Regions from separate parts of the Lactobacillus juensis genome, predicted to be linked through region 2. Evidence: riboswitches for the same ligand, from Rfam matches in the RefSeq annotation. Region 2 holds a riboswitch; each other region holds the start of a gene.

What was found. Region 2 has a riboswitch for thiamine pyrophosphate ahead of AAA926_RS08090 (ATP-binding cassette domain-containing protein). Riboswitches for the same ligand answer to the same signal wherever they lie in the genome.
Region 1: linked by a shared signal. The riboswitch ahead of AAA926_RS04105 (ECF transporter S component) and the one ahead of AAA926_RS08090 (ATP-binding cassette domain-containing protein) in region 2 are both predicted to bind thiamine pyrophosphate.
Region 3: linked by a shared signal. The riboswitch ahead of thiM (hydroxyethylthiazole kinase) and the one ahead of AAA926_RS08090 (ATP-binding cassette domain-containing protein) in region 2 are both predicted to bind thiamine pyrophosphate.

Annotation. Positions count from the first base shown of each region.
Region 1 covers NZ_BTTS01000001.1:859,412-862,698, reverse strand. The annotation lists gene AAA926_RS04110 (M42 family metallopeptidase) at 1-1,030, shown strand, start outside; TPP riboswitch at 1,098-1,187, shown strand; gene AAA926_RS04105 (ECF transporter S component) at 1,230-1,808, shown strand; gene udk (uridine kinase) at 1,890-2,531, opposite strand; gene AAA926_RS04095 (GntR family transcriptional regulator) at 2,820-3,287, shown strand, end outside.
Region 2 covers NZ_BTTS01000003.1:52,765-56,051, reverse strand. The annotation lists gene htpX (zinc metalloprotease HtpX) at 1-746, shown strand, start outside; gene AAA926_RS08095 (AraC family transcriptional regulator) at 782-1,720, opposite strand; TPP riboswitch at 1,862-1,953, shown strand; gene AAA926_RS08090 (ATP-binding cassette domain-containing protein) at 1,993-3,287, shown strand, end outside.
Region 3 covers NZ_BTTS01000002.1:232,240-235,526, forward strand. The annotation lists gene thiE (thiamine phosphate synthase) at 1-157, opposite strand, end outside; gene thiD (bifunctional hydroxymethylpyrimidine kinase/phosphomethylpyrimidine kinase) at 168-971, opposite strand; gene thiM (hydroxyethylthiazole kinase) at 983-1,771, opposite strand; TPP riboswitch at 1,847-1,945, opposite strand; gene tenA (thiaminase II) at 2,161-2,820, shown strand.

The DNA.
Region 1 (3,287 bases), on a different contig from region 2:
TACCTCAGGTTTTGAAGAGGAATTTGTTAAATTGTTTACTGAAACAGTGCGTGATTTTGCTAATGTCAAAGTTGATGGCATGCTCAATGTATATGCAGCTAAGAAAGAAAATAAAAAAGATCAACCGGTAATTCAATTAGATGCTCATTCTGACTCTGTTGGCTTTATTACACAGGCTGTTCGGCCTAATGGAATGATTAAATTCGTACCATTGGGTGGCTGGGTCAAGTACAATATCCCTGCTTTACGCGTCAAAATAAAAAATCGTGCAGGGGAGTATGTGCCTGGAGTAGTTGCAACTAAACCCCCGCACTTTATGACAGCAGCTGAAAAAAATAATGTACCAGATGTAGCCGATATGTCTATTGATGTTGGCTCCGGTTCTCGAGCTGAAACTATTAATGACTATCAAATTGATACTGGCTGTCCAATTTTTGTTGATGTCAAATGTGAATACAACGACAAAAGTGGCTTATTCTTTGGCAAAGATTTTGATGATCGTTTTGGCGCAGCTGCTATGGCAGATGTCCTAGACAATTTAAAGGGCGAACAATGCGATTTTAACGTTGTGGCTGCACTTTCAAGTCAGGAAGAAGTTGGTTTGCGGGGTGCATATGTTACAGCTAGAGCCGTAAAACCTGATTTAGCTATCGTTTTGGAATCATGTCCTGCTGATGATACCTTTACTCCAGAATGGCTATCACAAACAGGGTTAAAGCGAGGACCAATGCTCCGTGACATGGATACTTCCTTTTTGCCTAATCCTAAATTCCAGCAATATGCCTGTGATTTAGCTGATAAGAATCATATACCATATACTCGTTCGGTTCGTACTGGTGGTGGCCAGGATGGTGCTGCCATATATTATGAAAACGGAGCACCTACTATTGTGATTGGCATCCCAGTGCGTTATGAACATTCGCCGTATTGCTTTAGCGCTTATTCTGACTTTAAAGCATCCGTAGATCTGACACTTGCTATTATTCGTGATCTTACTAAAGATAAGTTAGTGAGTTTTAGTCAGTTTTAAAAATAATTGTTCTTTTGAATAATGCAGAAAAACTAGTTAAAATGTGATATACTAGTAAAAAATGAATATCAGTCACTAGGGGTGCCAAATAGCTGAGAAATACCCTCTGAACCTGAACGGGACAATACCTGCGTTAGGGAAGTGTTAAATTTAGTTACAAAAGATGCTCCTAATGACTTATAAAGTTAGGAGTATTTTTATGTTTACAAGATCTTCAAAATGGAATGTGAAGTCAATTATTTTAATTGCACTGATTGGTATCATTATGGGTGTAATTTATACCTATGGTTTTAACTGGGCTTTTAATTTAGTTAAGATGCTCTTGGTACCCACAGGTTTTGCGCCGGTAACAGACACTGTGTTTTCTGGCTTATGGCTTATGGCGGGACCACTGGCAATGTACTTTGTTCCCACAGCCGGCTCTGGAACAATCGGTGAATTACTTGCTTCTGTCGTTGAAATGGCAATCGGTGGACAGTGGGGAGCTACTACCATTCTTTCAGGAGTCATTCAAGGTGCCACTAATGAAATTGGCTTTTTTCCTAAGAAAGAACGTTACCAAAAATTCACTTGGAAAAGCGTATTAACTGGTGCATTCTTTGCTTCATTTGGCTGTTTTATTCCTTCATATATTTTATATGGTTGGAGTAAATTCAGTATGCAGGTTCAAATTGTGATGTTTATTACTAACATCATTTCTGCTTTAGTTTTCGATGGCGTTTTAGTGAAGTTAATTACTAATTTATTTGACAATGCCTTGAAGCCTAAAGTTGATTAAATACGTAAAAAGGAGTAATGCACTTTGTACTGAACCCCAAAAGTTGTCAAGCTTTTGGGGCTCAGTGCGTTTACTCCTTTTTTATTGCTCTTTTTTACTTAAAATAGAATGAACTTTAGTAGTCAGCATATCAATAGCCACATCATTTTTGCCTCCTTCTGGAACAATGATGTCAGCATAACGCTTAGTCGGTTCAATAAACTGATGATACATTGGCTTAACGGTACTCAGATACTGGTCAATTACAGATTCAATAGAGCGGCCCCTTTCATTTAAGTCCCGTTCTAAACGCCTAATAAAACGAATATCGTCGTCTGTGTCAACGTATACTTTGATATCCATTAAATCGCGAATCTCTTTGTTAGCTAAAACCAGAATTCCTTCAAGGATAATGATATCGGCAGGCTCCTTGTGAATTGTTTTTTGGCTGCGTGTATGCTCCTTGAAATCATAAACAGGCATCTCAATTGGCTTGTATGCCAGTAAATCAAGCAGTTGCTTTTCTAGTAAAGGTACATCAAAGGCATCGGGATGATCATAATTGATCTTCATTCTTTTAGCCATGGGGATACCGGTATTATCTTTATAGTAAGAATCCTGCGTCATAATCAGGACATGTTCGTTTTCTTGCATTTGTGCAACAATTTTTTGAGCAATTGTGGTTTTTCCACTGCCTGAGCCACCAGTAATACCGATCACGACAGGCCTTTCTAGTCTCGACATTATGCCACTCCTTTTTTAATCCTTAAATATTTTACTTTACTTTGCAGTTAATTACCAACAGTTAAGGCAAATTCTACTATTAAAACGCCCTCAAGTAGATAAAGAATGCGAAATAAATAAAAAACCATTGACAAGGTAAGTGGAAGCGATTACTATAAGTCTGGTACCAAAATTAATGAAGATATATTTTTAAATATAAATTGCCTTGATTATAGCCCATTGAAATGGGAAATTTTTAAAAAAAGAAGCAATAAAATAAGATAATGATACCAGAATGAAGAAGATATCATGGAATTTAAAGAAAGAACTGCTGCAGTACAAGTACAAGAGTACTTAGAATTTTTAATTCACTTTAAAAAGGTGAGTGAATTACCCTCCCAACGGGAAATCTCAGAAAAATTGCAAGTTAGTCGTAATGCAGTTAAACATGCTTTAGACAGGCTGAAAAATGAAGGTCAAATACAAGCCAAAGAACGGGCGGGAATAATTTCTAACAAGAAAATTGACATTAATATGCTGGGCATGGACTCAATGACAACTGAACTTAGGAATAAAACTGTCAAAATTAAGCACTTGGCAACTACCATTGAAAAAATGCCTGGGAGATTAAAGGATTTTTTTAATGCACCTGAAGGACAGGTTATCAAAATTGCACGAGTTAGGTTTGTCAAAGATATTCCTTTAACCTATGAAATAACATATTTTAATCAAACAGATTTTACCAAAATGGCTAATATTGATTTTACCAATAAGTCA
Region 2 (3,287 bases):
TAATCTACATGTTAATTGTCCTGCCTAACCCGGCCAACATGGTTATGAGTCTTAACCACGCTCAAGAAGTCCATGAGCAAGATAATCCTGAACTGTGGCACGTTGTACAAGATATGGCACTGGTCGGTCGGGTGCCAATGCCGCGAGTTTTTATTATTGATGATCCTAGTCCTAATGCTTTTGCAACCGGACGTGATCCCAACCATTCTGCTGTGGCAGTTACTCAGGGCTTACTTGACATGATGAACCGCGAAGAACTGGAAGGCGTTTTAGGTCATGAGATTTCTCACATTAGAAACTATGATATTTTAGTTTCTACTATTGCCGCAGTATTAGTTGGTGTCATTTCTTATTTATCAGGTATTGCCAGTCGCTATATTTGGTGGATTGACGATGATCGCGACAGCGATAACGACAATGGTGGTACTATTGTTGTCATTTTTAAGATCGTGGCTATTGTATTTGTGTTAATTCTGGGTCCTATTTGTGCCAGTTTAGCGCAAATGGCATTATCGCGAAATCGGGAATATCTGGCTGATGCCTCTTCAGTAGAATTAACTCGCAACCCGCAAGGACTGATTTCTGCTTTAGAAAAGATTGACGGTTCCGAGCCCATGAAAAAAGCCGACCCTAGCAGTGCCGGCATGTATATTGAAGATCCTGTACGTAAAAAGCGCAGTTTTGCTCACTTATTTGACAGTCACCCGCCAACAGCTGACAGGATTAGCCGCTTAGAAAAAATGTAATAAAATAAAGCAACCTTTTTAGTCAAGGTTGCTTTTTATTTTAAGTTGATGTTTGCCTGTCTAAATAATTCGGCCCGCATTTGGACTGGCGTTTCATGATAATATTCACTAAATTTTTTATAAAAGAAGGACTTGCCACTGTAACCTACCCGTGCAATTATTTCTTTTACGGAAATATCTGGTCGGGCAAGCAAATTTCGCGCCTCTTGCATACGCCTTTCATCAACATGTTCGACGAAACTTTTACCAGTTTTTTGTTTAACCAAACTTGAAAAGTAATTAGGATTAAAGCCAAAATGTTTAGCAGTGTCATTAAGTGTTATGTCAGTAAAGTGCGCATCAATATAATTTTCTAAATCAGTTTGAACAAATTGATGGTTGGTCACAGGTGTTGTCGCTAAATCTTGATTTCTAACTGCAGCAATTAATAACAAGTTTAACTCTGCTAAAATTACCTGACGGGTGTAAAGATCCTGATTAAGATATTCATCAATTACTTTTTTTAGTGCGTTTGCAGATATAGACAGTGCTGTACCATTCAAAAATAATAAGCGTTTTTGATTATAAGCGTCAGTAATTGCCTTAAAGACCTTTTTTTCACGTGAATCCATGACAGAATAGTTTCCCAGAAAATCCAGCATCTTAAAATTACGGTTGAATTCCAACTTAACTAATATATCATTTTCGCCCTGCTGCAATATTTCATAATTACTTTTTCTCTGTAAAAACACGATATTGCCAGCTTTAAGCAAAAAATTCTGATCATTAATTCTGGCTTTTACCGATCCCCGAGCTTCATATAAAATAGTTGAAGCTGTAGTTTGGTAGCGATGAACTCCAGTATTGCGATTTTCCAAAAATACTCTAAATAAATCAAAATTAATATTTTTAGGTTTGATTTTTACTTCATTAGTGTCGGACTTAGTTGAATCCAAAATACTGGCTAAATATTGTTCAAGTTTAACAGCTGCCATTATTTCACCTTCTTATGCAAATTTTAGAATATATAGATTTATTATATAGCAAAATTTCATCTTACTAATAGAATTTTGTTATTTAGATTAAGGAGAGAATACTAGTAAATGTAGACATCTATTTTACTTTTATGTATAATGAATTTAATATCGGGGTGCCCGCAAAGGCTGAGAACAAACCCGTCGAACCTGCTTTGGATAATGCCAGCGAAGGGAAAACGAAAGATTTTACATCGTCAGGCTTTGTCCTGACGATTTTTTTGGTAACTAAATTGATTAAATTAAACAACCTAAATTTTTCATACGATAAGCAAAACAAAATTTTAACAGATATTAATCTCACTATTCCCACTGGAGAACTTTCATTATTAGTTGGTCCAACCGGCTGTGGCAAATCTACATTATTAAAAATTCTAGCAAATTTATATCCGGAATTTGCGGGCCAATTAAGCGGCAGCGTTAATTTAGGCGGATTAAAATCGGCTATGATGTTTCAAAATGCCAGTGAACAGTTTACGATGACAACTCCGCGAGAAGAAATAATTTTTGCACTTGAAAATTTGCGTCTTAATAAATCGCAATATACAAAGCGCTTGAATGAAGCTGTTCAGTTTACACAGATTGATTATTTGCTTGATCAAAAAATTAATACCATGTCTGGCGGCGAGCAGCAAAGAGTTGCTTTAGCTGTACTTGTTGCGATGAATGTCGATCTTTTTTTACTTGATGAACCCTTTGCTAGCTGTGATCCAGCCGCTCGCAAATTCTTAATTACTAAATTAGCTCACCTGCGCGATCAGGGGAAAACAATTATTTTAAGTGATCATGTATTAACTGACTATGAAGGCCATTGTGATAACCTGTTTCAATTTCAAGGTAAAGATTTGGTACAACTTTCTGCTAGTGAAAAAGAAAAACTGCTGCAAAAAAATACGGAATCCGTTTCTTATACTTTTGCCTTACCTGAAGAAAATAACGAAATTTGCTTTAAACTCAAAAATACAGAGGTTACACAAAATCGTTTGCTTTTACAGCAGGAACACCTAAACATTTTTTCTGGTAAAACTACTCTTATTACTGGAGCAAACGGGGTTGGCAAAACGTCACTTTTTAACGCACTGACCAAAATGATCCCATATGCAGGCAGTTTAACTTATCACAAGCAGGAAATCAGTAAATTATCAGCTCGCAAGTATCTCCTTAAAGTAGGGCAAATTTTTCAAAATGCGACCGATCAGTTTATCAACGTTTCCGTTGCGGATGAAATCAATTTAAGCAAAAAGCAACGAACCAATAATTATTTCACTGATGACAGAATAAATGAGGCTTTAGCCACCCTTAAGCTTGATTCACTGCTCGATCACGTGGTTTATTCATTATCTGGCGGGCAACAAAAGAAGCTGCAAATTTTACTAATGTTGATCTCCGATCAGGATGTATTGCTAATTGATGAGCCCCTTAATGGCCTGGATGCGGATTCTGCTAACAAGGTGATGGCTTTATTAAAAGAAAGTCAGAAAGCACGTAGTCAAACGCTTTTAATTATTAGTCATGAACTAAGGAATCT
Region 3 (3,287 bases), on a different contig from region 2:
AAGTTGAATTAGGTCCCTTATCTCGAAATTGAAAAGCAGTAATACCTGCAGCAAGTGCTTCTTCGACTATGCCCGGTAAAGTTTTACCTTCTGGAACGTCTTGACTGCCACAAATAAAGTAAGCATGTAAAAAATCAGTGTTAAAGTCTTTCATTATTTCTCCTAAATTACTGAGCCCAATGATTTAAAGGACCGTGACCATGACCAACTTGAATAGTTTCCTTAATAGTTTTGGTAACGTACTTTTTAGCAATTTTAATTGCTGACGGTAAACTTTGACCTAAAGCCAGTTGAGCTGTAATTGCTGCAGCTAAGGTGTCACCTGTACCGTGAGTGCGCTCGGTATGTATTCTGGAACTGCTGACCCAAAGATCGGAACCATCAGCAAATAAAGCATAATCTTTTACTTGTTCGCTACTTGCATGACCGCCTTTAATTAGCACATTTTTAACTCCCATATCTTGTAATTTATGAGCTAATTCTGGATATTGGGCTTGATCTTGTACCTTGATATCAGTTAAAGTCTCCGCTTCTGGCAAGTTGGGTGTTATTAGATCGGCTAAAGGCAGCAGCTCGTTCTTAACGGTGGCGACAGCATCTTGACTTAATAATGGTGCGCCCCCCTTAGCAATCATCACTGGATCTATGGTAATAGGACCAAAGTCATACTTTTGCAAATTAAGTGCAACTTGGTGAACGTGATCTGCATCGCCCAACATTCCTGTTTTACAAGCACGGATGTGGAAATCTTCTGCCAAAGAGGCGAATTGGGCATCGATCATTTCTAAAGGCAGTAAAAAAGATTTCTGGACGCCCAAAGTGTTTTGTGCTGTCACTGCTACTACAACAGCTGTACCAAATACTTTTTGCATTTGAAAAGTTTTTAAATCAGCCATGATTCCGGCACCTCCACCTGAATCTGTGCCGGCAATAGTTAAAACCTGGGGAAAAGAATTAATTTTTTCAGTCATCATAAAGTTCCTTAATCAAAATCAGCAATTCGTTCAATATCAGCAACTTTTACTTTATACAAATAATCCATGAGATACATGCCAAAAGTAGCGGGCCCGACATTAGGGTGATCTTGAACTACTAATTGACCAGCGCAACTGAAAACTAAAGCACCTATTTGAGCTGCTTCAAAAGGATCGTCAGCAACTGCTGTAAAAGCTGTGACAATACTGGTTAACATATCTCCTGAGCCGACATGAGTTTTAAAAAGGGGTGAGCCGTTATGAACATGGGCTATTCTTTTACCGTCGCTTATTGTGTCTGTAGGCCCGCTCGCAATGACTGTGCAACGATATTTTTGAGCAGTTTTTGCAGTAATTTCATCAATATCACCAGAACCAGAGCCTGCATCAATCCCCTTTGAGCTCCAATCAAAGCCACCTAAGGCAGCTATCTCACCAATATTGCCCCGAATAATACTAGTATGAAAATCCCATAATAATTTTTCTGTGATTTTATAACGGTACTCCACGCTGCCAACGGCAACGGGATCAAATACTATGGGTTTATTATATTGGCGCGCTAAATCCTCCACTTTTTTAATGTGGTTAATTTGCTGCTTGGTTAAGCAGCCAATATTAACTGCCACGGCGGAAGCCATCCGCACAATTTCTTCAGCTTCAGCGATTTCATTACTCATAATTGGTGAAGCACCAATAGCATTAACAGCATTGGCCACGTCTTGAACTGTTACAAAATTAGCAATATTGAAAATAACCGGGTTTTCTGCTCGCAATTTGTCTAATAATTTTAACTGCATTTTATTACTCCTAATTTAATATCCTTAAAATTTTTGACTAATAAAAAAACTTTGGCATATGGAAATGCCAAAGCTTAAGCAGTTTTGACACGTTCCTACGCAAGTATTAACTTACAGGTTCAAAGGGTCTGAAAAATTTTCATCTCAGCCAAAAAGGCACCCCTCGTGTTATCGCTTACAATTATAACGGAATTTATTACTGATTACAATAGTAGGTTGATAAAGTTGATATCTGTTTACGCTATATATGCTGGTACTTTGACTGTTATTAAAAAATTGTGCATAACAGTCAAAAACAGTATAGTGGTTAGAGTTTATCTTTAGTAAAATGTAATTAGTAATAATTAACTGTCATTTTACAATATTATTTAACTCGAAGGAGAATATTCATGAATTTTACGGATCGACTGCACGAAGCGGGGAAGGCATTGTGGCATGAAAGTATGGTGCATCCCTTTATAAAGGAGTTACAAAGTGGCGAACTCCCAATTGCAACTTTTAAATTTTATCTGTTGCAGGATCGCTATTATTTAAGAGAATTCAGCAAGTTGCATAAATTAATTGCGGCAAAAACGGATAATCAGGAAGTAAAGGAATTTTTACTGGCAGGGGCACAAGACTTGAAAGATGTCGAAATATCAGTGCGAGGCCATTTTTTTGAAGAATTAAACATAACTGCGACTGAAATTGCTGAAACTCCGGTGGCGCCAACAGCTTATAACTACGTTAACCATATGCATATGACATTAAATCGATCTGGTGTTAAACCAGCGGTTGCAGCACTTTTACCATGTTACTGGCTCTATCAGGAAATTGGCCAAAAAATGGCAGAAAAGGGCTCACCGGTTTCTTATTATCAGGAATGGATTGATACTTATGATGGCGAATGGTATGGCGCCAACGTAGCAAAAATGTTGCATTTAACCAATTCTTTGGCTGAAAGTGCGACTAATGAAGAACTTGAGCAAATGCAAACTGCGTTTGTGCGCAGCAGCTATTATGAATTGCAGTTTTGGCAGATGGCTTATGAAAAGCAAGATTGGAAGTAACTTCTGTAAAAACCGCTTTTATTTTATTCTTACTTGTCTTTAGTCAATTTCATAATAAAATTTTGATATTGGACAATGTAATTATTGTTCAAAGTCCCAGGAAAGTGTGCAACTTGGAGAAAATAAGATATATTTATTTTATAATAATGTAGATTTACCTAGTACTGTTAATGGTGATTTAGGAATTTCTAAAATGTGGGTTACTAGTGGCAGCATATATTATGCACTAAAAGCAACTAATCTTAAACCTGTATTTCTAGTCTATAATTGGTCTGGAGAGCTAACAATGCACTACTATGCTAGTGGAAGCAAAAAAGCAAGAACCGTCAGTTATAGAGCTCGCGGTATAGGCCGATGCCAAACTTAGTCGCAATATTCTTATTCTTGCATTCGTAGATGACATGGCTATGCCACTTTAAGCGGTAAAATTGATTGCTTCATAGGAGATATAATGTTTCCGAGCACCG